2 regions of the Mesorhizobium newzealandense genome follow, and region 1 is predicted to be linked to the other one. Evidence: riboswitches for the same ligand, from Rfam matches in the RefSeq annotation. Region 1 holds a riboswitch; the other holds the start of a gene.
What was found. Region 1 has a riboswitch for S-adenosylmethionine ahead of metX (homoserine O-acetyltransferase MetX). Riboswitches for the same ligand answer to the same signal wherever they lie in the genome.
Positions count from the first base shown of each region.

Region 2: linked by a shared signal. The riboswitch ahead of ACFSOZ_RS38345 (O-succinylhomoserine sulfhydrylase) and the one ahead of metX (homoserine O-acetyltransferase MetX) in region 1 are both predicted to bind S-adenosylmethionine.

Region 1 covers NZ_JBHUGZ010000018.1:88,633-103,119, forward strand. The annotation lists gene ACFSOZ_RS28255 (LysR family transcriptional regulator) at 15-917, shown strand; gene ACFSOZ_RS28260 (lysophospholipid acyltransferase family protein) at 1,040-1,828, shown strand; gene ACFSOZ_RS28265 (LysE family translocator) at 1,847-2,455, opposite strand; gene ACFSOZ_RS28270 (aldo/keto reductase) at 2,547-3,494, opposite strand; gene ACFSOZ_RS28275 (GlxA family transcriptional regulator) at 3,691-4,650, opposite strand; gene ACFSOZ_RS28280 (quinone oxidoreductase family protein) at 4,805-5,785, shown strand; gene ACFSOZ_RS28285 (gamma-glutamylcyclotransferase) at 5,803-6,321, opposite strand; gene ACFSOZ_RS28290 (DUF2125 domain-containing protein) at 6,457-7,455, shown strand; gene ACFSOZ_RS28295 (sugar kinase) at 7,542-8,468, shown strand; gene ACFSOZ_RS28300 (prephenate/arogenate dehydrogenase family protein) at 8,483-9,418, opposite strand; gene hisC (histidinol-phosphate transaminase) at 9,425-10,534, opposite strand; SAM riboswitch at 10,670-10,747, shown strand; gene metX (homoserine O-acetyltransferase MetX) at 10,861-12,030, shown strand; gene metW (methionine biosynthesis protein MetW) at 12,089-12,703, shown strand; gene ACFSOZ_RS28320 (DUF1330 domain-containing protein) at 12,745-13,065, opposite strand; gene ACFSOZ_RS28325 (glycosyltransferase family 2 protein) at 13,437-14,372, shown strand; gene ACFSOZ_RS28330 (DUF1194 domain-containing protein) at 14,394-14,487, opposite strand, start outside.
Region 2 covers NZ_JBHUGZ010000032.1:108,605-123,091, reverse strand. The annotation lists gene araD1 (AraD1 family protein) at 1-187, shown strand, start outside; gene ACFSOZ_RS38360 (hypothetical protein) at 338-667, shown strand; gene ACFSOZ_RS38355 (ABC transporter substrate-binding protein) at 686-1,459, opposite strand; gene ACFSOZ_RS38350 (2'-deoxycytidine 5'-triphosphate deaminase) at 1,559-2,653, opposite strand; SAM riboswitch at 2,792-2,869, shown strand; gene ACFSOZ_RS38345 (O-succinylhomoserine sulfhydrylase) at 2,927-4,114, shown strand; gene ACFSOZ_RS38340 (ceramide glucosyltransferase) at 4,129-5,280, opposite strand; gene apaG (Co2+/Mg2+ efflux protein ApaG) at 5,504-5,896, shown strand; gene ACFSOZ_RS38330 (Hsp33 family molecular chaperone) at 5,940-6,974, opposite strand; gene argF (ornithine carbamoyltransferase) at 7,083-7,994, opposite strand; gene ACFSOZ_RS38320 (aspartate aminotransferase family protein) at 8,012-9,211, opposite strand; gene ACFSOZ_RS38315 (GcrA family cell cycle regulator) at 9,568-10,089, shown strand; gene ACFSOZ_RS38310 (magnesium and cobalt transport protein CorA) at 10,244-11,254, opposite strand; gene phoU (phosphate signaling complex protein PhoU) at 11,350-12,072, opposite strand; gene ACFSOZ_RS38300 (sensor histidine kinase) at 12,186-13,451, opposite strand; gene ppk2 (polyphosphate kinase 2) at 13,573-14,475, shown strand.

The DNA of each region.
Region 1 (14,487 bases):
TTCCGGAAGAAGCAATGGATCGTCTCGAAGCCATGTCGCTCTTTGTCGCCGCGGTGGAGGCCGGCAGCCTTTCCGCCGCGGCGCGCCGTTTCGGCATTCCGCTGGCGACGGTCAGCCGCAAGGTTTCCGATCTGGAACGGCATCTGAACACACGCCTCTTGAACCGTTCGACGCGCCGGCTGACGACGACCGATGCCGGCCAGGCATATCTTGCCGCCTGTCGTCGCATTCTCGATGACGTCGGCGAGGCCGAACGCACGGCAGCCGGCGAATACAGCGCGCCGACCGGCGAACTGGCCATCACCGCCCCGGTGGTCTTTGGCCGCCTGCACGTACTGCCGGTCGTCACCGGCTTTCTCGCGGCCTATCCTGACGTGGACATCCGCCTGACGCTGGCAGATCGCATAACCCAGCTGGTCGAAGACCATTTCGACCTCGCCATTCGCATCGGCCGGTTGCCCGATTCGAGCCTGGTCGCCATTGGCGTCGGCTCGATCCGCCGCGTCGTCTGCGCCAGCCCCGCCTATCTGGCCGAACACGGCACGCCGACGACCCCGCAGGATCTGGAAACACACAGCTGCATCACCTTCGAGGGGCTTGCCTCCGCCGCCACCTGGAGCTTCACCAAAGGCAAGATGGAAGTCCCCGTCCAGGTCCGCTCACGGCTTCAGGTCAACACCGCCGAAGCCGCCATCGATGCGGCGATTGCCGGTGTCGGGCTGACCAAGGTGCTTTCCTACCAGATCGAGGACGCGCTGCGGTCAGGCACGCTGCGCGTCCTGCTCCAGGAGTTCGAGCCTGAGCCATGGCCGGTAAGCCTGGTGCATGCGGGCCACGGCCTGCTGCCGGTCAAGCTGCGTGCTTTTCTCGATTTTGCCGCCCCGCGCCTGAAGGAGCGGCTGGCGCGACTGGTGTAGCGGAACCGGGCTGCCTGCCGATCGAGGCTCGTTCTTCTTTGCCGGTCAGAGCGGCTTGCGGCCATTTCCTTTTTGCCTGCGCTTGGTGTAACCAACGCACACCTCCTCACCGGGCTTCCCGCATGCTCTATATCCGATCGCTGGCGTTCAATTTCGTCTTCTACGTCAATCTGATCGTCCAGATGATCCTCTGGACCCCCTACTATTTCCTGTCGCCCCGGCACCGCGCCTGGTTCGTGCCGAAATTCTGGTCGCGCACCTGCATGTGGCTCTATGACAAGATTGCCGGCACCAGCAACGACATCACCGGCCAGGAAAACCTGCCCGAAGGTTCCTTCATCCTGGCGCCCAAGCACCAGTCTTTCTGGGATGCCATCGCCTTCTTCCCTTTCCTGCAGGACCCGCTCTACATCCTCAAGCGGGAGCTGACCTGGATCCCGTTCTTCGGCTGGTACATCATGAAGATGCGCATGATCCCGGTCGACCGCGGCAGCCGCTCGAAGGCGCTGAAGGCGGTGGTCGCCGCCACCAAGGAGGAAATGGCGCGCAACCCACGCCAGCTGATCATCTATCCCGAGGGGACGCGCCGCGCGCCGGGCGACGAGCCGGCCTACAAATACGGCATTGTTGAAATCTATTCGCAGCTTGGCGTTCCGGTGGTGCCGGTCGCCCATGTTGCCGGTCTCTACTGGCCGCGCCGCAAATTCCTGCGCTACCCCGGCACGATCAAGGCGCGGTTCCTGCCGCCGATCCCGCCCGGCTTGAACAAGGACGAATTCATGGCCCGGCTGATCGGTGAGACGGAGGCTGCCTGTGACCAGCTTCTCATCGAGGCATCCCGCGCGCCCAACCCGCCGGCCTTTCCGCCAACGGCAATGAAGCGGCTGCGGGAACTCGGCGCGAAAGCCTGAAGGCTCGCGAGTCGACACTTAGCCGACCATGGCCAGCGCGGTGGTCAACACCAGCGTCGCGGCGAAGACCAAGTTGATGATCCGCGACGCGGCCGGCCTGCGCAGGAAGCGCGCGAACGCGACGAGCCACAAGGCATGGATGGCAACGATCATCACGGCGAGAACAGTCAGTTTGGGCCACATGCCGATATCGCCGGCCGACGAGACGCCGGCGAACACGGCTGCGATCGCCACATAGGCTTTTGGATTGGCAACAGCCAAGAGAAACCCAGCCAGCCATGTTGGGCGCGAAGCCTCTCGGGCGCGCGCCGCCAATGGCGGTGCGGTGGCGATCCTGAACGCGAGATAGAGGATGTAGGAGGCGGACGCGACAGCCAGCACCGGCGCCAGCCTCGGCATCGAGGCAAGCACCGCCACCACCCCGGTTGCCACCACCAGAAGCACGGCGATCGTGCCCAGGATGATCCCGCAGGCATAGCTCAGCGAGTGGCGCAGACCGAAGGCAGCGCCAACGGCGGTGACGCTTATCGTTGCCGGCCCCGGGCTGCCCATGACGACGGTGGCGGCAAGCACAAGCCCGAGGAGTTGGCGCCAAAGATCCGGCTGCGAAAGAAGCGGCTCAGTCATCTCACCCTCTGCCATGCCCCGTGCGAAGGACGGTATGGCAAGGCAAGAGGGTGGTCTTGGACGTTCGTGCGTGCAGCGGCCGAAGGAAGCTTCAGCCGCTCGCTTTGTCGAGCTCAGCCATGTCGTCTGCGGTCAACTTCAGCGACACCGCCTTGATCAGGCTGTCCATCTGCTCAGGCTTTGTGGCGCTGGCAATCGGCGCGGTGACCCCTGGCCGCGCGATAACCCAGGCAAGCGCCACCTCCGCCTGCTTCGCCGAATGCCTGGCCGACACCGTGTCGAGGGCTGCGAGGATGCGCGTGCCGCGCGCATTGAGGTAGTCTTTCACCCCGCCGCCGCGCGGGCTTTGACCGAGATCGGCCTCACCGCGGTACTTGCCGCTGAGGAAGCCCTTGGCCAGGCTGAAATAGGTGATGACGCCAATATCCTCGGCCGCGCACAGATCGCGCAACGGCCCGTCGAAGGAGGAGCGATCATAGAGATTGTATTCCGGCTGCAGCACCTCGTAGCGCGGCAGGCTGCGCAGGCTCGCCACATCAAGTGCCGCGCGCAACTGGCCGGCGTCGAGGTTCGAGCAGCCGGCATAGCGGATCTTGCCCTTGGCGAGCAGCTTCTCGTAGGCGCCAAGGGTTTCCTCATAGGGCGTGGCCGGATCCGGCCAGTGCGACAGATAGAGGTCGATGACGTCGGTCCGCAGCCGCTTCAGCGACGCGTCGACAGCCTTTTCGATATAGGCGGCGGACAGGTCCTTGTGGCCCTGCCCCATATCCGAGCCGACCTTGGTGACCACCACGACTTGATCGCGATTGCCACGGTCCTTCATCCACTTGCCGATGATGGTTTCCGATTCGCCGCCCTTGTGGCCGGACACCCAGCGCGAATAGGCGTCGGCCGTATCGACGGCGTTGAGGCCGGCGCCGACGAAGCGGTCGAGCAGGTCGAATGAAGTTTTCTCGTCGGCGGTCCAGCCGAAGACGTTGCCGCCCAGAACCAGCGGCGCGATGGAAAGGTCAGTGCGACCGAGACGGCGTTTCTGCAAGGCGTATCTCCGGGGTGATTGGTGGCGGGCGAACGCTGCCCACTGGCTGAGGTTCGGACCCTAACCTAGGTCCCGCCTTGTCGAGGTCAAAGGCCTGGCCGCCCTTTTCCGCAGAGCCAGCACTTCACAAAGGCGCGATGCCGCTTCTTCCAGCCAGTCGCGGATTCCAAATCCTGCGCCTCGCAGACAGGTCCGCTTAATGATTCTGACGCCGGTATTCGCCAGGCGGCAGGCCTACCGCGCGGGCGAACAGCCGGCTGAAGGAGGCGGCATCCCGATAGCCGACCTGATAGCAGACTTCGAGAACACCAAGCCTGGTGCTTTCCAGCAGCGTTTTCGCCGCTTCGATGCGCTGATCCTGAATCCAGCGCCCGGGTGTCGTGTGCAATTCCTCGGAGAACCGACGGGCAAGCGTCCTTGGCGTCAGTGCCAGCTCCTTGCCAAGAAAAGCAAGGTCCAGCCGCCGCAACTGGCTGTTCGACAGCGCTTCGATCCGATCGCGGAACGGCGCGGGCAAAGGCTGGTCCTGCAACGGAAACTCATAAGGCGTCTGCACCTGCCGCGACGGCGGCAGCACCAGGAGCTTACGCACAAGGCGTTCTTCCTCGGCAAAGCCGAGATCCCTAAGCAGTGCCCGGCCAAGTTCGAGGCCGGAAAAGCCGCCGCCGCAAGTGTAGATGCGCCCCTCCTGGACTAGGACGCGGGAAGCGTCCCAACGCACCTTCGGAAAGCGGCGGCGCGCATCCGTCTTCAGCCACCACGAGATCGTCGCCCGTTTGCCATCGAGAAGGCCGGCCTCGGCGAGGAAGTAGCCGGCGCCGCAATGCCCGGCAATGATGGCGTTCTCGCGCTGCGCCCTGGCGATTATCGGCGCGGCATGGCGACCCTCTTCCTCCAGCGCGGCAGTCAGCTCCGGTATCTGCATGCCGGGCATGGCAAGCAGGATCAGCGCGTCCATCCGTCTGGATGGCTCGCGCTTCGTCTGAAAGGAAATCCCGGGCGTGGTGGCGGTATCCGGTTGCCGTGCCACGAATTCGAAGGAGATCATTCGCTCGCGGCGGATGGTGTTCACCATGTCGAACATCTCGACAAGGGTCGCGGCGACTGCCGAATAGAAGGTCGACGGCAACCAGATCACCGCGTGGACAGGGTTCATAGCATCCCTTTCGAGAGATTTTGCGGCACGGCAAGTTTGGCAGTTTTAGCACATAGATTGTCAAATCTGCCAATTCGGATTTTTTGGCTGCCGTCCTAGCTTCCCGGCATCGTCGGCGCGGCTGTCGCGCCGGAGCTTGCCATTGGAGGCTGAAATGAAGGCAATCGTGTTCGATGGAATCGGCTCGCCGCGGGATGTGCTCTATCTCGACGACATTCCCGTCCCGCAGATCGGCGACAATGAGGTGCTGGTCAGGATGGTGTCGGCATCGATCAACCCAGGCGATTTCCTGTTCATCGAAAACCTCTACCCCGAACCGAAGAAGCCGCTCTTTCCACGCCAGGTCGCGGGAAACCATGGCGCCGGCATCGTCGAGCGGGTGGGCGCCAATGTCGCCCTGCAACCCGGCACACTGGTTGCGTTCAGCTACTACAACAGCTGGGCCGAATATGCCGCCGTGCCGGCCGAATGGCTGATCCCGTTGCCGGCGGACTATCCGCTTGAACGCGCCGGACAGATGGTCAATCCGATTACGGCGTGGGACCTGCTGGACGATTCCCGTGTCCAGCCGGGCCAGTGGCTGGCCGTCACGGCGGGCTATTCGTCGGTATCGACAATGGTCATGCAATTTGCCCAGCGGCGCGGCATCAATGTTCTGTCGGTGGTGCGGCGCGCCCATGACGGGCTGGACCTGAGAACGCTTGGCGCAGCCGCGGTCCTCGACCTCTCGAACCTCAAGGCCGGAGTCAGGGAAACGGTTCTGGACATGACCGGAGGCACGCGACTGAGCGGTATCGTCGACAATGTCGGCGGGCCTGTCAGCGGCGAACTGATCCGCAGCCTCGCGCTTGGCGGCCAGATGGTCATCAATGGCGGCATGAGCGCGGAACGCTACGAGCTGCACAACTTCGACGTGTTGCTGAGCGGCCTCGAAATCAGGGCCAATATCTATCGCTACTTCTTCTCGCCACCGGTCGAAGCCGACGGCCCGATCCTGCGCAAGATTGTCGATGTCTTCGGCCAACCGGATTTCCATGTTCCGGTCGGCGGGCTTCATCCGCTGGCTTCGTTCAAGCTCGCCGTAGCCAGCAGCTTGGACCGCACCGATCTCGGAAAGCAGATTTTCGCCATGTAGCAGCCGCGCGTCGTTCTTCAGAGCTCGATCCGCTTAGCCACCTCTTCCAGCCAGTGGTCGCAAATGCCCAGCGCCTTGAGGTGCTCCAGCGTGCTGAGCACATAGTCCTCATTGTTGCCGGACTGGCCGACCGCGCCGCGCACCACGGCCGCCGCGTCCGCCGCGTCAAGAGCGCCGGCATATTGCTCGTGCTGGCGGTCGACGATGTAGGCCACGGCTTCGACCGTGCCGCCGCCGTCCAGGCGAACCTTGAGCGTGCGTTCGAGATAGACGTTGGTGACCAGCTCGCGCTCGCGCAGATAGGAGAGCACCTCGTCGCGCAATTCGCCGGGGACGCGGAACGCCAGGCCGACGCAGGAGCCGCCACGATCGAGGCCGAGCACCAGACCCGGTCGTTCACGCGTGCCGCGATGCACGAAGGAATAGACGCAGAGCGAGCGCCGGTAGCCGTGCAGGCGCGCGCGCTGTGTCTCGACATGCGCGAAACCCGGCCGCCAGATCAGCGATCCATAGCCAAACACCCAAAAATCGCCCATATCGCCGCGCCTGATTGCAAAAGAATGGCAACACCACACCGGAACCGGTGTTTTTTTCCGTCCGCCTCTGTCTACCTATTGTTGTCGGAATCGAGAGTCCGCCTACAACATCCATGCGTTAACGAGAGCCAAAGCATGACGTCAAGTGACGAACGCCAACCGAAACGCCGACGCGGCCTGTTGTGGCTTGTGGCGTTCGTCGTCGTGCTGTTCGCGATCTACAGCAGCGGCTGGTTCTACCTGGCCGGACGGGTCAAGAGCGAAGCCGACCGCGCGGTGGCCACCCTCAACAAGAATGGCGTCGAGGCCGGCTGCGCCAATCTCCAGGTCAGCGGCTATCCCCTGAGCTTTGCCGTCTCCTGCGACAACCTCGCCTATGAGGACGATGCCAGGAACATCGCGGCCTCGGCCGGCAGCTTCAATGCCATCGCCCAGATCACCCAGCCTCTGTCGCCAGTTGCCGATCTGCGCGGTCCGCTGAGGACCTCCGTTCCGGGCATGGTGCCGCTGTGGATCGACTGGGACAATCTGCAGGCCAACGTCAAACTGTCATGGCCGCTGCCGCGGCGGATCTCGCTGCAGGCAGACGGTCTGTCCGGCCAGACCGACCCGGCCGACGACACCGATCCGGTCCAGTTGTTCAGCGCCGGCAAGGCGGACGGCCAATTGCAGCCGAACGGTGGGGATATCGACTATCTCGGCAACTTCCGCGATCTCGAGATCGATTCCGAAGCGATCGGCGGACGTGTGCTGCCGGCGCTCGACGCCAGCGGCGACGTGACCCTGAAGAACGGCGTCGCGCTGATCGGCACGCAAGTGAAGAGCCTGCGCGGCCAGACGATCGAGATCCGCAACCTCGACCTGTCGTCGGGGACGGCGCGCATCACTGTGTCCGGACCGCTGTCGGTCGATGCCGAAGGCCTGATCGACGCCGACCTGATGATCCGGCTGAAGGACCCGAAAGCCGTGGCGGTCATCCTCGGCGCCGCCATCCCCGAGCAGAAAAGCCAGATCGAACAGGGCTTTGGTGCCTTGGCGCTGCTCGGCAGCGAACCGTCGATGCCGCTCAAGGTGGTCAAGGGCAAGGCCTCGCTCGGCTTCATCCCGCTGGGCAAGATCAAGCCGGTTGAATAGTGCATGTCGCCCAGAGTGCGCAGCGGTTTTGGAACAACGACATGCATCAGGCAGAGACGTGAAGTGCGCCGCATGAGCCCCTCGAAATGAACCACCCCGTGAGGCTCTTGAGTATCGGCGCCCTGACGCTGGACACCATCCTGCGGGTCGAGACGCTGCCCGTCCATCAGGGTAAGTTCATCGCTTCCGACGGCGTCCAGATCGCCTCGGGCATGGCGACCAGTGCGGCCTGCGCCGCGCATCGTCTGGGGGCAAAGGTGTCGCTGTGGGCGAGCGCCGGCGACGATCCGGTCGGCGATCATCTCGTTGCCGCGATCGAAGCCGAGGGTGTCGATTGCGCCTATGTCCGCCGCGTCAATGGCGCTCGCTCGGCGCTGGCCTCGATCCTGGTCGACGCGCATGGCGAGCGCATCATCGTACCTTTCTACGACAGGCTCGCCCAGGCCGATCCCGAGGTTCTGCCGGCCGCCGACCTCACCGCATTCGATGCCGTGCTGGTCGATGTCCGCTGGCCGGGTGCGGCAGTGCTTGCCCTAGAGGCGGCGCGCGCCATCGGCCGGCCGGCGATCCTCGATGCCGATACCGCGCCGAGGGATGTGCTGGAACAACTGCTGCCGCTGGCATCCCATGTCGTCGCCTCTGAGCCGGCGGCGCGCATTCTGTGCGGCGCGGAACTGGATCCGCGCCAAGCCTGTGAGGTGCTTGCCCGACGCAGCCATGCATTTGTCGCGGTCACCGGCGGCGCGGCAGGAACCTGGTGGTTCGATCGAATGACGGGATCGTCCCGCCATGTCGCGGCGCCGAAGATCAAGGCGGTCGACACGCTGGCCGCCGGCGATGTCTTTCACGGCGCCTTTGCCGTCGGGCTGGCGGAAGCCATGCCGGTCGAGCTGGCGCTGCGTTTTGCCAGCGCCGCCGCCGCGCTCAAATGCCTGCGCTTCGGCGGCAGGCTGGGCGCGCCGGACCGCGCCGAGACGCTGGCGATGATGGCCAGCCACTGGCCATCGGGCTAGCCTGGAACGAGCCGCTAGTTCTTCGCAGGATGCTCGACCGCCTGACGGCCGAAATCGGGCACGTCGATGTCCTGGCCAGCCTCGATGATCGAGCGGCGGACGGCACGGGTGCGGGTGAACAGATCGAAGAGTTTTTCGCCGTCGCCCCAGCGGATCGCGCGCTGCAGCGAGGCCAGATCTTCCGAGAACCGCGCCAGCATTTCGAGGATGGCGTCCTTGTTGTGCAGGCACACGTCGCGCCACATGGTCGGGTCCGAAGCGGCGAGGCGGGTGAAGTCGCGGAAGCCGGAAGCCGAATATTTGATCACTTCGGACTTGGTCACCGACTGCAGATCGTCGGCGGTGCCGACGATGTTGTAGGCGATGATGTGCGGCAGGTGTGAGACGATGGCCAGCGTCATGTCGTGGTGCTGAGGGTCCATCGTGTCGATGTTGGCGCCGCAGCGGCGCCAGAATTCCGACAGCCGCTCAAGCGCATCCGGATCGGTGTCCGGCAGCGGGGTGAAGATGCACCAGCGATTGTCGAACAGATCGGCAAAACCGGCATCGGGGCCCGACTTTTCCGTGCCCGCCAGCGGATGGCCGGGAATGAAATGGACACCATCAGGTACATAAGGCTGCATCTGGGCGATGACCGATGCCTTGGTCGAGCCGACATCGGTGAGGATGGCGCCCTTCTTCAGCGTCGGCGCGATTTCCTCGGCCACCGCGCCGGACGAGCCGACCGGCACCGAGACGATGACCAGATCGGCATCGCGGACCGCTTCCTTCGCATCGGTGGTGTAGGAATCTCCGAGCCCAAGCTCCTCCGACCGCGCCAGCGTCGCGCCACTGCGTGTCGAGATGGCGACGTGACGAGCCAGGCCCTCGCGGCGGATGACACGGGCCAGCGACGAGCCGATCAGGCCGATGCCGACCAGCGCGATCTTTTCAAACATCGGTGATGTCATGGTGTTCTAGCTTTTCAGGAATGTCGTGAGAGCGGCGACAACGCCGCGATTGGCCTCTTCGGTGCCGATGGTCATGCGCAGCGCGTTGGGAAAGCCGTAGCCGGAAACGCGCCGCAGGATATAGCCGCGCGCCGTCAGATAGTCGTCCGCCGCCGCTGCCGAATGTTTCTGGTCGTCTGGAAAATGGATCAGGATGAAATTGCCGACGCTTGGCGTCACCCGCAGCCCGAGCTTGCTCAATTCCTCGCTCAACCAGGTGAGCCAGGTCTCGTTGTGCATCACGCTGCGTTGGACGTGATCGCGGTCACGGATCGCGGCGATGCCGGCCTCGATCGCCGTGGCATTGACGTTGAAAGGGCCACGCACGCGGTTGATTGCGTCGACGATGTGCATCGGCGCGTACATCCAGCCGATCCGCGCCCCGCCGAGGCCGATCTTTGAGAAGGTGCGGGTCATCACCACGTTCTCGGCACCGCCGACCAGTTCGATGCCGGCCTCATAATCGTTGCGGCGGACATATTCGGCGTAAGCCGCGTCGAGGACCAGAAGCACATGCCCGGGCAGGCCGGCATGTAGGCGGCGCACTTCCTGGAACGGCACATAGGTGCCGGTCGGGTTGTTGGGATTGGCGAGGAACACGATCTTCGTACGCAGCGTGACGGCGGCCAGGATGGCGTCGATATCGGCGCGCTCGTCGGCCTCCCTGACCGCGACCGGAATGGCACCGGCTGACTGGATGTAGATCTTGTAGACCATGAAGGCGTGTTCGGTGAAAATCGCCTCGTCGCCGGGCGCAAGATAAGTCTGAGCCAAAAGACCGAGAATTTCGTCGGAGCCGTTGGAGCAGATGATGTTCTGCGGGTTGAGACCATGCACCTCGGCGATCGCTTCACGCAGCCGCCTGGCGGTGCCGTCGGGATAGACGTCGAGCTTTCCAGCAATCTCCCGCGCGGCCTCGATCGCCTTCGGCGACGGACCGAGCGGATTCTCGTTCGACGACAGCTTGTAGACCTTGGCGACGCCGGCGGGCGCCGTGCTCTTGCCCGGCACATAGGCGTCGATGTCCATGATGCCCGCGCGCGGGGTTGGACGTGCCTTGTCCGGTGTCTGGCTCATGTCATAAGAATCCGTCGAGAACGCTTCCGCAGGGAAGCCGCTGCGGAAATACAAGCCATGGTCGGCAATGTCGAGAGGTGCAGTCGTGCCAGCCGCCGGCATTGACGGCGAGGCGGACGAGTTCTAGAAGAACACTGACAGTTCCGTGGTGATTTGGCCGGTCGGCTTGCAGCCACGTTAAACAACTTGCTAAAGGGCCGTTTGCATCCTGTAACCGGCTTTGCGACTGCAATGCCGGTTTTTTGTTGTCCGCGCCGGCCGGACGCCGCATCGGCATCGATCTTCGAAAAGCACGGTGCGTGGATTCAAAGTGTGAGATGGATGCAATGGCCGCTCTGCGCGCTGGAAAAACCAACAACGAGGCCGACCAACCGTCGAGCCCGGTCTTGCGTTTTGGACCCGACAAGCCGCTCAAGCTCGATGCCGGCACCCTGCTGTCGCCGTTCCAGATCGCTTACCAGACCTACGGCACGCTGAACGACGCCCGCTCCAACGCCATCCTCGTCTGCCATGCGCTGACCGGCGACCAGCACGTCGCCAGCACCAATCCGGTGACCGGCAAGCCGGGCTGGTGGGAAGTGCTGATCGGCCCCGGCAGGATCATCGACACCAACCGCTTCTTCGTCATCTGCTCCAACGTGATCGGCGGTTGTCTGGGCTCCACCGGCCCGGCCTCGACCAACCCCGCCACCGGCAAGCCCTATGGGCTCGACCTGCCGATCGTCACCATCCGCGACATGGTGCGCGCGCAGCAGATGCTGATCGACCATTTCGGCATCGAAAAACTGTTCTGCGTGCTCGGCGGCTCGATGGGCGGCATGCAGGTGCTGGAATGGGCGTCGAGCTATCCGGAGCGCGTCTTCTCGGCGCTGCCGATTGCCACCGGCGCACGCCATTCCTCGCAGAACATCGCCTTCCATGAGGTCGGCCGGCAAGCCGTGATGGCCGATCCGGACTGGCACGGTGGCAAATACTTCGAGCACGGCAAACGCCCGGAAAAGGGGTTGGCGGTGGCGCGCATGGCTGCCCACATCACCTATCTGTCCGAAGCCGCCCTGCACCGGAAATTCGGCCGCAATCTGCAGGATCGCGAAGCGCTGACCTTCGGTTTCGACGCCGACTTCCAGATCGAAAGTTATCTGCGCCACCAGGGCATGACCTTCGTCGACCGTTTCGATGCCAATTCCTACCTCTACATGACGCGCTCGATGGACTATTTCGACCTCGCCGCCGACCATGGCGGCCGGCTGGCGGATGCCTTTGCCGGCACCAAAACCCGCTTCTGCCTGGTGTCCTTCACCTCGGATTGGCTGTTTCCGACCGAAGAGAGCCGCTCGATCGTGCACGCGCTCAATGCAGCCGGCGCGTCGGTATCCTTCGTCGAGATCAAGACCGACCGCGGCCACGATGCCTTCCTGCTCGACGAACCGGAACTGTTTGCCGCCATCAATGGCTTCATCGGCTCGGCGGCACGGGCGAGAGGGCTCAGCGCATGACCCCGCAAAATTGCAGACTTTTCGGATCAGGATCATGCGCCAGGCAGGAGGCGAAATCATGAGCGTCAACCGCGACCAGCGCGTCGACCTCGAGGTCGTCGCCAATCTCATCCCGCCCCAGTCCCGCGTTCTCGACGTCGGCTCGGGTGATGGCTCGCTGCTCGAATTGCTGCAGGACACCAAGCAGGTCGACGGCCGCGGACTCGAGCTGTCGCAGCGTGGCGTCAACGAATGCGTGGCGCGCGGCCTCTCGGTCATCCAGGGCGATGCCGACAAGGATCTCGAATTCTATCCCGACAAGGGTTTTGACTTCGTCGTCCTGTCGCAGACCCTGCAGGCCACCCGCAACCCGAAGCTGGTTCTCGACGAACTGCTCAGGATCGGCAACCGCGCCATCGTCTCCTTCCCCAACTTCGGCCATTGGCGGGTCCGCATGTCGCTGTTCCTCAACGGCCGCATGCCGGTGACCAAGGACCTGCCCTATTCCTGGTACGACACGCCCAACATCCATTTCTGCACCATCCGCGACTTCGTCAACCTGTGCGACGAGCTTGGCGCGACAGTGGAGAAGGCAACCGCGCTCGACGCCAATGGCCAGAAGATCGGGCTGTCAATGCCCTGGTGGTTCTGGAACTTCTTCGGCCAGCAGGCGGTGTTCTTGCTGAGACGGTAGTTTACGAAAACGCGAGGTTGAGTTGTTCCAGGAGCAATCGACTACCTCAGGACATCGGTGGCCTTGTGCGGATGTTCTACGCCGTCGGCGAACACAACATCCGATTGCGAATTGTCGGTCCGCAGCGTCAGGATGCCCTGGTAGGCGGGCGAATCATACCAACCGCGTGCATGCTGCCTGTCGGGAAATTCGATGACGATCAGGTGGCCCGGCCAGTCGTTCTCGACCACCTCCACATCGCCGCCATGGATCAGAAAACGGCCACCGAAAGGTTCCAGCGTGGCATCGATCTTCTGCAGATATTCGACAATCTGCGGACCCATCTGGGCTTGGCGCATATGGGCAACGGCGTAAGCAGTCATGACTGTACTCCTTGGAACCGAGGCCGACCAGCCGGCCTCGCAACGGCAATCTGTTCAAACACCAGCCGCGATGCGATTACGTCTGAGGTAATGGAATGCATGCGATTCGCTATCGATGCGTCGTCGTCGCAGCGGGGCGATTTTCAAGCATATCGCGCCACAATAGTGTTGCAGTTGAAGCGCTAGACTTGGAATTCGTCATTTCACGCGCATCGAGCAGCAGCACAATGGGGTGACACGGACGCCTGTTTTCTGTACCCTCATCTTCTATACGGGGGAATATGGAAGGGGAGTCCGATCCATTTGACCGTCCTGAAGATCGAAAGACCTGGCAGGAAGCGCTTTTTTTACGCTGGAATGGCTGACGCTATATGACCGGGAAGACAGAGCACGCTCCTCTCATCACGGTGATCACGCCAACCCACAACAGGCGGGAAGCGGTATTGCGTGCTGTCGAAAGCGTACTTTCCCAGAGCATGTCGAGGTTCGAGCATATCGTCATCGACGATGGCTCGACGGACGGGACCGCGGCGGCGCTAGCCGGCATTCGCGATCCGCGACTGATCTATGTCGGCGCGAAATGGCGAGGCGCCAATGCCGCCAGGAATGCGGGCATCGAGCGAGCGCGAGCACCCGTCGTGACGTTCCTCGATTCCGACGACGTCTATCTGCCTCACAGGCTTGAACAGACCCTGACCTGGTTCGATGCCGATCCGGCGCTCGAAGTGCTGATCAGCTCCTACGTCTCCCTGAAAGGCGGACGCGCCACCAATTGCATCAATCGCGATGCATTCCTCAACCCGGGCACGCTGGAGCGAACGCTGGTCGCGGAGACGATCTTGATCGCGGGATCGGCGATAACAGCGCGCCGCGAGGCCTTGCTGGCCATCGGCGGCTATGACAGCGACATCGCCCGGATGCAGGATCGGGAGTTGCTGCTGCGCCTTGCCCGGCGCTTCGGTGCGCAGTTGTCCCAGAACATCGACTGGACGAAGCACAATTCGGAGAATTCAATTTCGCGACGTCGACGCGGCTATGTCGAAGCCTATGCGAACCTGATGCGCAAACACCCGAATATTGCCCGCTCCTACCCGCATATTCCGCCCTACATGATCACGCGCCAGATCATTTCCGATATTCTGAAGTGTCGGATCCCGGAAGCCTTCTCGGGCTACATGGCCAACCGCTCGTCGAAAGATCTTGGCTATTCGCTGCCCGAACTGATCAACGGCTATGTCTATGGCCGGCGTTGGCGCCGCGACCTCCACGATGAGATTCGGCAGAAGTTCGGCGCCCGGCCGGCCTGAGGCCCGTCGTCGCAGCAGAGCTCATCGGTCGAGTTCGGGAAAATACGGATCGGATAAGAACCGTCTGTCCCGCTCGCCTTGCAGGCAATCGACCTGCGCGGCAGCATCGGCGGGG
Region 2 (14,487 bases), on a different contig from region 1:
TGCGGCCTTCCGCCAGCCGGGCGACGTGCATGTGCACATGTTCGGCACGGCGACGCTGTCCTTTGCCGACGGCATCAACACCGAGGCCGGCGACGTGTTCGAGATCGGGGCCAAGGATTTTGGCCTGCCGCTGCGCAATCCGCTTGAGATCGAGCAGCCGGTGAAGGTGGCGGTGAAGGCGCTGTGAAGACCGGGCGCGCCAGAAGGGTCGGCCGATGGGCAGCATGCGACTTGGTATTGCATCCGTAGGCCTGGCAATCGTCCTCGCCCATCCATCAGCGGCCTACAGTGCGGGACAATGCAGCGCGCAAGATCGTATCGCGAAGCTCGTACGGCGATGACGAACCGGCTTCTGGCCACGGGATATTCAAGAGCGCAGGTCGGCTTCCTGATGCGCAATGCGGATCGGATGACCTCCGCACTTCGCAGCGACAGATTGAACGACAATGCCAAAGCCTGCGGCATCGATTCCGCCAGGTCGCATGTCCTCGGTTGCCTGGACAAGCAGCTGTTTCCCTTGGGGGCGGGATCAAGCGCCTCGCTTGACGAGGAGAAGCGGAACACCGCGTTCTGGGGCAGGAAGCGATTGGCCGTGCGAGAACTGCTCTTTGTCGGCCATTTCCATGCCTGCCTCGGCGCCGCGAAAGAGTATCTCTTTCGCGGCTGACCAAGGCTTGCGACACCCTCAATAAATATCGAAGTCGAAATATTTGGCCTGGATCTTCTTGTAGGTGCCGTCGGCAACGATGGCGTCTATCGCCGCGTTGAGCTTGTCGCGCAGCGCGGTATCTTCCAGGCGCACGGCAATGCCGGCCTGGGTCTCCGTGCCCTTGACGTCGCCGACCAGCTTGCAGCAGCCGTCGCTAGCCTTCTTCAGCCAGTCCACCAGCACGAACTTGTCGGACAGTACGGCATCGAGGCGGCCGTTCGTCAGGTCGGTGATCGCCTCTTCCTGGGTCGGGTAGAGTTTCGCCTCCGCGCCGGCCTTGCCATAGACATTCTGGGCGTAGTCGGCCTGCGTGGTCGAAGCCTGGGCGCCGACCGTCTTGCCGGCAAGTGCCGCCGGTTCGGTCGATGTGAGATCGGTATCCTTCGGCGCCACCAGCGCCAGCGGTGTCGTGTAGTATTTGTTGGTGAAGGAGACCTGCTTCTTGCGCTCCTCGGTGATGCTCATCGAGGCGATGATGGCATCGAATTTCTTGGCCTGCAGGGCGGGAATGATGCCGTCCCAGTCCTGGGTGACGATTTCACACTCGACCTTCATCTGCGCGCACAGCGCGTTGGCGATGTCGATGTCGAAGCCGACGACCTTGCCGTCCGAGGTGATGGTGTTGAACGGCGGATAGGCACCCTCGGTGCCGATCTTCAGTTTCTCCGCCGCCTGCGCCGACAGAGAGCCGGCCGCCATCACCAGCATGGCAGCACCAGCTGCCGATATGATCCATCTGGAAATCTGCATTTTCTTGGTTCCCTTGAACGCCGGCATCTTGACAGCCAGCAAGGCAGCCAAGCATGGCAAGCCGGCGCAGGCAAGCATATTGCCTGACGGCAATGGGGGTCAGCGCGCGGGGCGGAAATGCTTGGACAGCTTCAGGCCCTGCGCCTGGTAGTTGGAGCCGAGATCGGTGCCGTAGAGTGCCTGCGGCCGCTTCAGCATGTGCTCGTAGACCAGCCGGCCGACGATCTGGCCATGGTCGAGGATGAACGGCACTTCGTGGCTGCGCACTTCGAGCACCGCCCGGCTGCCGGTGCCACCGGACGCCGAGTGGCCAAAACCCGGATCGAAGAAGCCGGCATAGTGGACGCGGAATTCGCCGACCAGCGGATCGAACGGCGTCATCTCGGCGGCGTAGAGCGGCGGCACATGCACTGCTTCCTGGCTGACGAGGATGTAGAATTCATCGGGATCGAGCACCAGTTCGCCGGCGCCGCTCTTGTGGATCGGCTCCCAGAAGTCGACGACCTCTTGCGCGGCGCGTTTGTCGACGTCGACAAGTCCGGTGTGATGCTTGCCGCGATAGCCGACCAGCCCGTTCTGATCGCCGTTGAGGTCGATCGACAGCGCGATGCCGCCACCGGAAATGTTCGGCGGCTCGGTGGCGACCAGCATCTCGGCGCGATGCAGGTCGTGCAGCTCGGCTTCCGACAGCAGCGCATTGCCGGTGCGGAAGCGGATCTGCGACAGGCGCGAACCGGTGCGCGCGACGATCGGAAAGGTGCGCGGGCTGACCTCGAGATAGAGCGGTCCGTGATAGCCCGCGGCGATCTTGTCGAACTCGTGGCCACGATCGGTCATCACGCGGGTGAAGATGTCGAGCCGCCCGGTCGAACTCTTCGGATTGGCCGAGGCCGAAATGTCCGCCGGCAATGCCAGGCTTTCAAGCAAGGGCACAATATAGACGCACCCGGTCTCCAGCACCGCGCCATCGGCAAGATTGATCTCGTGCAGCTGCAGCCGGTCGAGCTTTTCCGAAACCTTGTGGTTGGGACCCGGCAGGAACGAGGCCCGGACCCGCCAGGCCTTGTCGCCGAGCCGCAGATCCAGGCTCGCCGGCTGGATCTGGTCGATATCGAGCGCGCGGGTCGACTTCAGCGCGCCGGACTGGAACAGCGCCGAAATGTCCTGATCGGGAAGAATGCCTGTCTGCCGCAAGGCTCCACTCCTAGGCCAGACGATTTTCTCGTCGCAGGTTCCTGCCGCAAAACCGTGGAACACTTTTGCGGAACCTGCTTGGTACAAACCTCTTAATCAAGCCGGCAATTGACGCAAGCGTGGCGCGGGTTTAAAGGGTCGTTATCCCGTGGTGATTTGGCCGGTCGGCTTGCAGCCACGTTAAACAAGTCGCTAAAGGACCGTCGGGCCGCAAGGCCGTATGGACCGGTTGCGACTTTCGCGGCCGGTTTTTTTGTGTCTGGAACAAAAGCGATGAGCACCAAGAAGCGCAACTGGAAGCCTCAAACAGCACTCGTGCATAGCGGAACCCTGCGTTCCGGTTTCGGCGAAACCTCCGAGGCGATGTACCTGACCCAGGGCTATGTCTACGAAACGGCACAGGCTGCCGAAGCCCGCTTCAAGGGCGAGGAGCCGGGCTTCATCTACTCGCGCTATGCCAATCCGACCGTCGACATGTTCGAAAAGCGCATGTGCGCGCTCGAAGGCGCGGAAGACGCGCGCGCCACGGCGTCCGGCATGGCGGCGGTTACGGCAGCCCTTCTGTGCAGCGCCAAGGCCGGCGACCATATCGTGGCGGCGCGGGCGCTGTTCGGCTCCTGCCGCTGGGTGGTCGAGACGCTGGCACCGAGATACGGCATCGAGGCGACGCTGGTCGACGGAACCGACATCGCCAACTGGGAAAAGGCGGTCAAGCCGAACACCAAGCTGTTCTTCCTGGAAAGCCCGACCAACCCGACGCTGGAAGTGGTCGACATCGCTGCCGTCGCTTCGCTTGCCAATTCGATCGGCGCGCGGCTGATCGTCGATAATGTCTTTGCCACGCCCTTGCAGCAGAAACCGCTGCAGCTCGGCGCGCACATCGTCGTCTATTCGGCGACCAAGCACATTGACGGCCAGGGCCGCTGTCTCGGCGGTGTCATCCTGTCGGACAAGAAATGGATCGACGAGAACCTGCACGACTATTTCCGCCACACCGGTCCGAGCCTGTCGCCGTTCAATGCCTGGACGCTGCTGAAGGGCCTGGAGACGCTGCCGCTGCGCGTGCGCCAGCAGACGGAAAGCGCCGGCAAGATCGCGGATTTCCTGGCCGAGCGGCCCGAGATCGCCCGCGTCATCTATCCCGGCCGCGCCGATCATCCCCAGGCGGCCATCGTCAAGAAGCAGATGTCGGGTGGCTCGACGCTGATCTGCCTGGACGTCAAGGGCGGCAAACAGGCGGCTTTCGCCTTGCAGAACGCCCTCGACATCGTGCTGATCTCCAACAATCTCGGCGACGCCAAGAGCCTGATCACCCATCCGGCAACGACGACGCACAAGAATCTGAGCGACGAGGCCCGCGCCGAACTCGGCATCGGGCCTGGCACGCTCAGGCTGTCGGTCGGCCTGGAGGATACCGACGATCTTCTGGAAGACATCGAACAGGCGCTGAAGGCCAAATAGGAGGCCTTTGGCTTTCAGGCACCGGACGGCGTCTCTTCCAGTTCGGCGGCCTTGGTGCCGATGGTCATCGCGTTGCCGCGCCAGTCGACGGCGCCGCCGAGCCAGCCGCGCGCCCACATCGCCGGCAGGATCACGTCGCGCACCATGATCGCCACGACCATGCGCGGCGACAGGTACCAGCCCTTTGACCAGGCCAGGACGCACTCCGGAAGGTAGAAGGCCGCCAGCACGGCAATGGCGGTTGCCCAGAGGCTGACGCCGGCGGCTGCCGCCGCAACCAGCGCAAGCACCAGCGGCACCACAGCGCCAGTCAGGATCTCGGGTGCGAAGAACAGCGGGAAGGTGACGCGGCGCAGCCGCGCCCAACGGGCCTGACGCGACCAGATCTCGCCGAACGTGCGCCGGCCGAGCGGCTGCTCGAAGGGCGCGGTGACGAGATTGACGCGCAGCCCAAGGCCATTGGCCAGCTTGGTCGCAGCGGCGTCCTCGGCGATCTCGGCGGCCAGCGCACGGATGCCGCCGCTGGCGTCGAGCATCGGCTTGTTCCACAACATGCTCTTGCCCTGGGCAAAGCCGAGGCCAAGCGCATCGCCGGCATATTGCCAGCGCGCCTGCAGCGTGTTGAGGAAGGCGCATTCGACTTCGGCCCAGAAGCCGGCCGGCCGCGAGCCGATCGGCGTCGAGCAGACAAGGCCGGTATCCGGCCGCCACGCCGCCATGAGGTGCTGAATATAGTCTCTCGGCATCAACACGTTGGAATCGGCCAAGACAACCCAATCGTGGCGCGCCGCCTCCCAGCCTTTGACGCAATTGTTGAGCTTCGGATTGGCGCTGATACGGTCGTCGCCGATCAACAGCCGGGCCGGCACCTTGGGGAAGCGGGCGATGGCGGCGTAGATCAGCCTGACCACCGGATCATCGGCATGGGCGACGCAGAAGATCAGCTCGTAGCGCGGCCAGTCGAGCGAGAAGGCACGCTCCAGCGTCTCCTGCGTGAACGGCTCGACGCCACGCGACGGCACGACGATCGACACCGGCCGCGACTTGCCGGCCGGCGGCGCGATGGTGCGGCGCCGCTTCAGACGCGAAGCGGCGAGCAGGATGCTGGCGAGATTTGAGAGAATGAGAGCGATCGAAAGCGAGGCGGTTATGAGCGTGAGTTCCATCGAGATCTGGTCACTCCAGAAAAGACGGCCCGCGTGATGGCCGTTTTCAACAGTTCGACAGAGCGCCGAGTCGCCCGCTTCGTGCACACCACCATTGTCATGTGTCACTTAAATGACATTCTTTGTCGGCACCTGCCTTTCAGGCCGGGCGCGACAAGACGCGCACGTTGACCTGCTCGCTCGGAGCGAGGACAGTTCGACCTGGATTGTTTTGGAGCCGCTTATGTACCGCGCCGTGACGCGCAACATCGAAGTGCAGGTCAGGCCGTTCTATCTGGAGGACCGCTCGGATCCGTCCGAGAACCGCTATGTCTGGGGCTATCAGATAACGATCGACAACCAGTCGGACGATTTCGTGCAGCTGTTGTCTCGCTATTGGCACATCACCGACGGCACCGGCCGGGTCGAGGAGGTGCGCGGACCGGGCGTCGTCGGCGATCAGCCCGAACTCAATCCCGGTGACAGCTATCAATACACGTCCGGTTGCCCGCTCTCGACACCGTCCGGCATCATGGTCGGGCACTACACCATGCGCAACAAGCGGGGCGAGACGTTCGACATCGCCATCCCCGCCTTTTCGCTTGATCTGCCGGGCACCCGGCGAACGGTGAATTAGTTCGCTCACCGGCCGCGAAGCAGCCGGTGATGCGTATTTTTCTCTACTGAGCCGCCGTAAATTCCGCCGGATCGAAGTCGTATTGCTTCGAGCAGAATTCGCAGGCGACGTGGATGCCGCCGTCCTCGGTGCTGTCCTTGATCTCCTGCGCCAAGAAGCCCTCGAGGATGCCGCGGATCTTGTCGCGCGAGCATGAGCACTGGTCGGCGACCGGAACGCCGCCGAAGACGCGCACGCCATGTTCGTGGAACAGCCTGTAGAGCAGCCGCTCGGCGCCGATCGTCGGGTCGATCAGTTCGGTCGGCTCGATGGTGCCGAGCAATGCCAGCAGCTCCTGCCAGGAATTGTCGGCCGGACCGTGGATTTCCTCGCGCGGATCGCCGTCACCACCCGGCAGGTCCGGAACCCGCATGCGCTCGGGCGACTGCGGCAGGAACTGCGCCAGGATGCCGCCGGCACGCCATTGCTCGCGGGCGCCGCCGACGCCAGGCGTCAGCAGCTTGGCCACCGAGAGCCTGAGATCGGTCGGGATCTGCTCCGACTGACGGAAATAGGTGCGTGCCGCATCCTCCAGCGTTTCGCCGTCGAGCTGGACGATGCCCTGATAGCGCTGCGTGTGAGCGCCCTGGTCGATGGTCAGCGCCAGCACGCCGCTGCCGAGCAGCGTCTGCTGGGACGTTTCGCCGGCCGCGACCAGCGCCTCCAGCCGGTCGGCATCGAAGCGCGCATAGGCGCGCAGTGCCGAGGGCGTGGAAAAATCCGCCACCAGCATGTCGACCGGCCCGTCGGTGCGGGTCTGCAAGATGAACTTGCCCTCGAATTTGAGCGAGGTGCCAAGCAGGACCGTCAACACACAGGCTTCCGCCAGCAGGCGGGCGACCGGCTCGGGGTAGTCGTGGCGGGTCAGGATGGCGTCGAGCATCGGCCCGAGCTGAACGGTGCGGCCGCGCACATCGAGCGGACCGACCTCGAAAGGCACGACGTGATCGTCACCGGCGTAGCCGAATTCGCCGAGTTTGGGGTGATGTTCAGTCACTTGATAGGTTTCCAACATGACAAAGCTCCGGGGCGCGGCCATGCCGCCCTCCGGGGCGCATGCGTCGAAACGCGCTGTTTTTGCGTGATGGCCCGCAGATAGGCATCACCCAGCCCTGTATCAAGTCGGCCCGGATCAAGTCGGCCCGGATCAAGCGCCGAGGCACCACGCCAGAACCGCCTTCTGCGCATGGAGTCGGTTCTCGGCCTCGTCGAAGACCACCGAATGCGGCCCGTCAATGACCTCGTCGGTCACTTCCTCGCCGCGATGCGCCGGCAGACAGTGCATGAACAATGCGTCCGGCTTGGCCTTGGCCATCAGCTTGGCATTGACCTGGTAGGGCGAGAACACGTTGTGGCCGCGGGCGCGATGTTCCTGGCCCATCGACACCCAGCAATCGGTGACGATGCAGTCGACCTGATCGACGGCTTCCTCGGGCGAGCGGGTGAAGTGTAGTTTGCCGCCATGCGCTTGCGACCAGTCGATATGCTTCTGCGCCGGCTCGCTGCCTTCGGGCACGGCGACGTTGAGGTTGAAGCGGAACCGCGCCGAGGCCTCGAGCAGCGAATGCAGCACATTGTTGCCGTCGCCGGTCCAGGCGATGGTCTTGCCGGCGACCGGACCGCGATGCTCCTCGAAGGTCATGATATCGGCCATCAGCTGGCAGGGATGGGTGTCGTCGGTCAGGCCGTTGATGACCGGAACGGTGGCGTTCTCGGTCAGTTCCAGCAGCCGCTCATGCGAGGTGGTGCGGATCATGATCGCGTCGACATAGCGCGACAGCACCTTGGCGGTGTCGGCAATGGTCTCGGAACGGCCGAGCTGCATCTCGGTGCCGGTCAGCATGATGGTCTCGCCACCAAGCTGGCGCATGCCGACGTCGAAGGACACGCGCGTGCGCGTCGACGGCTTGTCGAAGATCATCGCCAGCACCTTGCCTTCGAGCGGCCTGGTGCGCTCGCCGGCCTTGAGGCGAGCCTTTCGCACCACCGCATCGTCAAGCATGAAGCGCAGATCGCCTTCGGAAACGGCGGAAAGATCGGTGAAGTGGCGGACTGACATCAGCAATGGTTCCGGGATTACTTCGCGGCGGCGGAGGCGATCGCCTCCGCCAGGCCCTTGGCGCCGGCGCGGATGCGGTTGAGCGCGTCGTGGATCTCGGCATCGGTGACGGTGAGCGGCGGCAACAGACGAATGACGTTGTCGCCGGCCGGAACGGCCAGCAGGTGCTGGTCGCGCAGTGCCATGTTCACCTTGGTGTTGGGCATCGCGCATTTGAGGCCGAGCATCAGCCCGGTGCCCCTGATGTCCTCGATGACCTCGGGAAACTCGTCGGCGACCGCCGCCAGCCCCTGCTTGATCAGCAGCGCCTTGCGCTGGACATCCTCGAGGAAGCCGTCTTCCAGCACCACGTCGAGCACGGCGTTGCCAACCGCCATGGCCAGCGGGTTGCCGCCGAAAGTGGTGCCATGCACGCCGGATGTCATGCCAATGGCCGCCTCATCCGTGGCAAGGCAGGCGCCCATCGGGAAGCCGCCGCCAATGCCCTTGGCGATCGCCATGATGTCGGGCGTGACACCGGACCATTCATGCGCGAACAGCTTGCCGGTGCGGCCGATGCCGCACTGGACCTCGTCGTAGATCAAGAGCAGGCCGTGCTGTTCGCACAGCTGCCTGAGCCGCTTCAGAGATTGCGTCGGCACCGGGCGAATACCGCCCTCGCCCTGTACCGGTTCGATCAGGATCGCGGCGGTCTCCGGCGTGATCGCCTTTTCGGCCGCATCGATGTCGTCGAAGCCTACCTGGTCGAAACCCTCGACCTTGGGTCCAAACCCTTCAAGGTACTTGTACTGGCCGCCGGCAGCGATGGTCGCCAGCGTGCGGCCATGGAAAGCGCCTTCGAATGTGATGACGCGGAAGCGTTCGGGATGTCCCTTGACGAAATGGTAGCGCCGCGCCGTCTTGATCGCGCATTCCAGCGCCTCGGCGCCGGAATTGGTAAAGAACACCTTGTCGGCGAAGGTGGCATCCACCAGCCGCTCGCCGAGCCGGCTCTGCCCCGGAATCTCGTAGAGATTGGAGACATGCCACAGTTTGGCGGCCTGGTCGGTGAGTGCTGCGACCAGATGCGGATGACTGTGGCCCAGCGAATTGACGGCGATGCCGCCGGCGAAATCGAGATATCGCTCGCCCTTGTCGGTAATCAGCCAAGTGCCTTCCCCGTGGTCGAAGGCCAGGGGGGCGCGAGCAAAGGTCTCGTAAAGCGCCGAACCGCTCATTATATGCGTCTCCGGTACCGGAAAATCAAAAAAGCCGCCAAAGCGGCGGCCTGTGCGGCTTATCGTGTTTTTCGGCCATGAAGTCAACGAAAACGTCGCGTAGTGGCGCGCAACAAGCCCTCCAACGCAGCGCCGGCTCACGAGCGACCGGGCAAGTTGGGGAAAACCGAAAAAACCGATTCGTGTTGCACTTCGGACTCTTGTCACCGAGTCAGCGCATAGAGTAGTTGTAGTCGAGAAATAACTAGATTTCGTGCGGCGGACCTAATCACCAGATATATGTGGTGTCTGCCCCGGCAAATGTTGCCGGGTCGGGAGTGGATTCCGATTGCGCACGCTTAGAGGAGCGCGGTCTCATGAACTGGACTGACGAGCGGGTAGAACTTCTCAGAAAACTGTGGTCGGAGGGTCTGAGCGCAAGCCAGATTGCTGCGCAGCTCGGAGGGGTCAGCCGCAATGCGGTCATCGGCAAGGTGCACCGGCTGAAACTGTCGGGCCGCGGACGTTCGACCGCCACGCCGGCACGCCAGAAGAAGGCGGCGCAAGGATCGACTGTTCAGAAATCGGTGTCGCGCGCCGCAAGCGCGGTCCGTCATGTCACGTCATCGATCGGCTCCACGGCCTTGCAGACGCAGTTCGACGCCGAACCGGTGGCGCGCCACCACTACATCCGCCCGGTCGAGAATGTCGTAGTGCCGATCTCACGGCACCTGCAGCTCGTCGAGCTGACCGAGCGGACCTGCAAATGGCCGAACGGCGATCCGCTTTCGGAGGACTTCCATTTCTGCGGCAACGATGCCGCCGAAACCGGACCCTACTGCAAGTACCACGCCCGCGTGGCGTTCCAGCCGGCATCGGAGCGGCGGCGGAGTCGCTGAGCGGATAGCGAATAGCGAATAGCGAATAGCGAATAGCGAATAGCGAATAGCGAATAGCGAATAGCGAATAGCGAATAGCGAATAGAAACTGATTGAGCCCCCGCGAAGAGGCAATCCTGTTTTCCTCTATTCGCTACTCGCTATTCGCTCTCTTTCACAGCCAGCCATTCTTGCGAAAGCGCCAGTAGAGAAACGCGCAGATCAGCGCGATCGCGGTCAGCACCACCGGATAGCCGTATTCCATCTTCAGTTCCGGCATGTCGTCGAAATTCATCCCGTAGATGCCGGCGAGGGCTGTCGGCACCGCCAGGATGGCGGCCCAAGAGGCGAGCTTCTTGGTGTTCGCCGTTTCCTGACTCTGGCCGACCAGAAGGCTGGCCTCGAAAGCAAACGCCAGCACCTCGCGCAGGCTGTCGATCTTTTCCTGCACGGTGCGGATATGGTCGGTCACGTCACGAAACAGCGGATGCATGGCCGAGTGGATCTGCGGCAGCTCGGAACTGGTCAGCCGGCGGCAAACCTCAACCAGCGGCAGCGCCGCATTGCGCAGGCGCAAAAGATCACGGCGCAGCATATAGAGCCGCTCGATATCGGGGCCGGTCATCGGCTTCAGCAGAATCTTGTCCTCGATCGCCTCGACCTCGTCCTCGATCTGCTCGAGCACCGGCATGTAATTGTCGACGATGAAATCGAGAATGGCATAGAGGACGAAATCCTCGCCCTTGGCCAGCGAATGCGGGCAGCTTTCCCAATGCTGACGAACGGCGGCATAGGAGGTGGACGGGCCGTGCCTGACGCTGACGATGTAGCCGCTGCCGACGAACAGATGGGTCTCGCCGAAGGTGACCCGGCCGTCGATCAGCTGCGCGGTGCGGGCGACGATGAACAAGGCGTCGCCATATTGCTCGATCTTCGGCCGCTGGTGTGGGTGCTCGGCATCCTCGATCGCCAGCTCATGCAGGTGAAACTGCGCCTGGACCCGAAGCAGCAGGTTGCGGTCGGGCTCGAGCAGGCCAATCCAGACGACGTGACCGGATTTTTTTGCCCATTCGCCGGCTTCCTCGATGGGAATGTCGGCAATACGGCGCCCGGCCGTGTAGACGCCGCAAGCGATAATGCCGGATGTCGGCGCAGGCGCCGGGGTCAGGTTCCGAACATTTTCCATCACGACCTCCCGAAACAAATCCACGGACGAGGATACAGGAAAGCCCGGAAAGCTTAGCGCAATTCGGCCGACGCTTCGAGAGCACGACCGTTTAATTAACCGGGCGGTGTCGAGGACATGCCGATCTTGTCGGTCATGTCGCCCTTCGGCCGCTCGGCCGGCATCTGCTCCCCGGTGACGATATAGTAGATGGTCTCGGCGATGTTGGTGGCGTGATCGCCGATCCGCTCGATGTTCTTGGCGCAAAACAGCAGATGCGTGCACGGCGTGATGTTGCGCGGATCTTCCATCATGTAGGTCAGCAATTCGCGAAACAGCGATGTGTACATGGCGTCGATCTGGTCATCGCGGTCGCGCACGAAGCCGATCTTGTCGACCGAGCGCGATGCGTAGACGTCGAGCACTTCCTTGAGCTGGGTCAGCGCCAGGTTGGCCAGGGCCTCGAGGCCGCGGAACAAGCTGGTCGGCTGGCGGCCGTCGATGACGGCGACGACCCGCTTGGCAACGTTCTTGCCGAGGTCGCCGACCCGTTCGAGATCGGCCGAGATGCGGATGGCGCCGACGATCTCGCGCAGGTCCGTCGCCATCGGCTGACGCTTGGCGATGATGATGATCGCCTTGTCGTCGATTTCGCGTTGCCCTTCATCCAGCACGGCATCGTCGCGGATGACCTTCTGGGCAAGGCCGGGGTCGGCATTGACGAGGGCGGCAATCGCCTGTTCGACCATACGCTCGGCATGGCCGCCCATCGCCGCGATGCGCTTCGACAGATATTTCAACTCCTCGTCATAGGCGCTGACAGTATGCACGGACTGCATGGACGAATGCCTTCCACGGGCTGTTTTGACTTGCGTCGTTTCCTCGAATCCCCGCTGATACGCTAGCCGGATGACAGAAAAAAGAAACCGTCCCGTGGAAAACTAGGGCGGTATCAGTGCGTCGGCAAATGAACCGAGAAGGCAGCGCCCTTGCCGACTTCGGACTTGATCGAAAGCCGGGCGTTGTGGCGTGTCAGGATATGCTTGACGATCGACAGACCAAGGCCTGTGCCCTTCTGGGTGCGGCTGGTCTCGACATCGACGCGATAGAAGCGCTCGGTGATGCGCGGAATGTGCTCCTCGGGAATGCCGGTGCCAAAGTCCCTGATGGTCACGTCGATACCCGGCTCCGGGCCGGCATCGCTGTGCGTGATCGACACCACGACGCGCCCGCCCGACTGCCCGTATTTGCAGGCGTTCTCCAGGAGGTTCTCGAAAACCTGGAAAAGCTCGTCGCGATCCCCCGGTACATCAAGCGGCCCGTCGGCGTAATCCCGCTCGATGGCAACGCTGTTTTCCCTGGCCAGCGGTCCGAGCGAATCGATGACGCTGTCGACTGTCTCGCGCAGGTCGACCTCGGTTCCCTGGATCAGATAGGGCTTCATCTCGAGCCGCGACAGCGACAACAAATCGTCGATCAGACGCGCCATGCGACCGGTCTGGCTCTGCATGATCTGCAGGAACTGGTCGCGCGCCGCCGGGTCGTTGCGGGCCGGACCGCGCAGCGTTTCGATGAAGCCGGCGATCGAGGCGAGCGGCGTGCGCAGTTCGTGGCTGGCATTGGCGATGAAATCGGCGCGCATGCGGTCGATCCTGCGCGCTTCGCTCTGGTCCTTGAACACCAGCACATAGAGATCTGTGCCGTGGCCGACCGAGGACGCGCTCACCCGGTAAACCCGTTCGACCGGCAGCTTCTCCGTATAGTCGACGACGTCGGAGGCGACATCGCCCGACAACACGCCGTCCAGTAGAGCCTGCATTTCCGGCGCCCGGAATTTTAGCGACAGCGACAGGCCAGGTGCGATCCCGCCGAAGGCGGCAAAAGCGGCGGCATTGGCGTGGACGATGGTGGCGGTCCGGTCGAAGATGATCAGCGGGTCGGCGACGGCGGCGGCAAGATATTCGCCGGAGAGCCGTTGCAGACCGATTGCCTCGATCGCTGAGCCACTCTCGGCGGATTGGCGCGTACCGGTGGCCGGCAGCATTGCCGCTGCAAGCAGCAGCGCCAGCGCCGCAAGGACGACATAGGCAGATATCGCAGCCAAAGCATAAACAGCGAGAACCGCGACGACACCGGCGGTCAGTAGCCAGCGGCTGTTCCACAGCCGGACGGCCAGGGTTTGCCCCATGCCTTTCTGCTCTGCGTCCAGCTCAGCCATTCGCTCGCGCGCCCGCACCCGACGTCTTCACACCGGTCGCACGGCTGACGGAAACTTCCGCTGGACCGCTCCGGAGGCTCCCAATAGCATGAGTCCGGAAGCAGGAAAGGGGTTCGTCTCGATGAAAAAAACCAAGGAAACTCCCGCCGCGCCGTCTTCGGGTCCGTTGAAGATCAGGATCGACGGCAAGGAGCGGGAGTTCGATATCGAAAATCCCGTGCTTCCCGCCTGGGTCGAGGACAACAAGCTGACCGCCGGCGACTATCCCTACGACAAGAAGATGAAGAGCGACGAGTATGACGAGACGCTCGAGAAATTGCAGATCGAACTGGTCAAGGCGCAGGCGTGGCTGCAGTCGACCGGCAAACGGGTGATGGCGCTGTTCGAGGGCCGCGACGCCGCCGGCAAGGGCGGCACCATCTTTGTGGTGCGCCAATATCTGAACCCGCGTACCGCGCGCAACGTGGCGCTGACCAAGCCGACCCCGACCGAGCAGGGGCAGTGGTACTTCCAGCGCTATGTCGACCATTTCCCGACATCGGGCGAATTCGTCACATTCGACCGCTCCTGGTACAACCGTGCCGGCGTCGAGCCGGTGATGGGTTTCTGCACGCCGCAGCAGCACGAACAGTTTCTCGACGAGACGCCGCATTTCGAACGGATGATCTCCAACGAGGGCATCCACTTCTTCAAGTTCTGGCTGAACATCGGCCGGGAAACGCAGCTCGAGCGCTTCCACGATCGCCGCTACAGCCCGCTGAAGAGCTGGAAGTTTTCGCCGATCGACATTGCCGGCATCACCAAATGGGACGACTACACCAAGGTCCGCGACACCATGTTCGAGCGCACCCACAAGGAGTTCGCGCCGTGGATCGTTATACGGGCCAACGACAAGCGCCGCGCGCGGCTGGCGGTGATGCGGCGCATCCTGTTGTCGCTGCCCTACGACGGCCGCGATCTCGAAATCATCGGCAAGGAAGACAAGAAGATCATCGGCGAAGGGCCGTCGTTTTTGAAAGAATAGGATGGCCTGGGA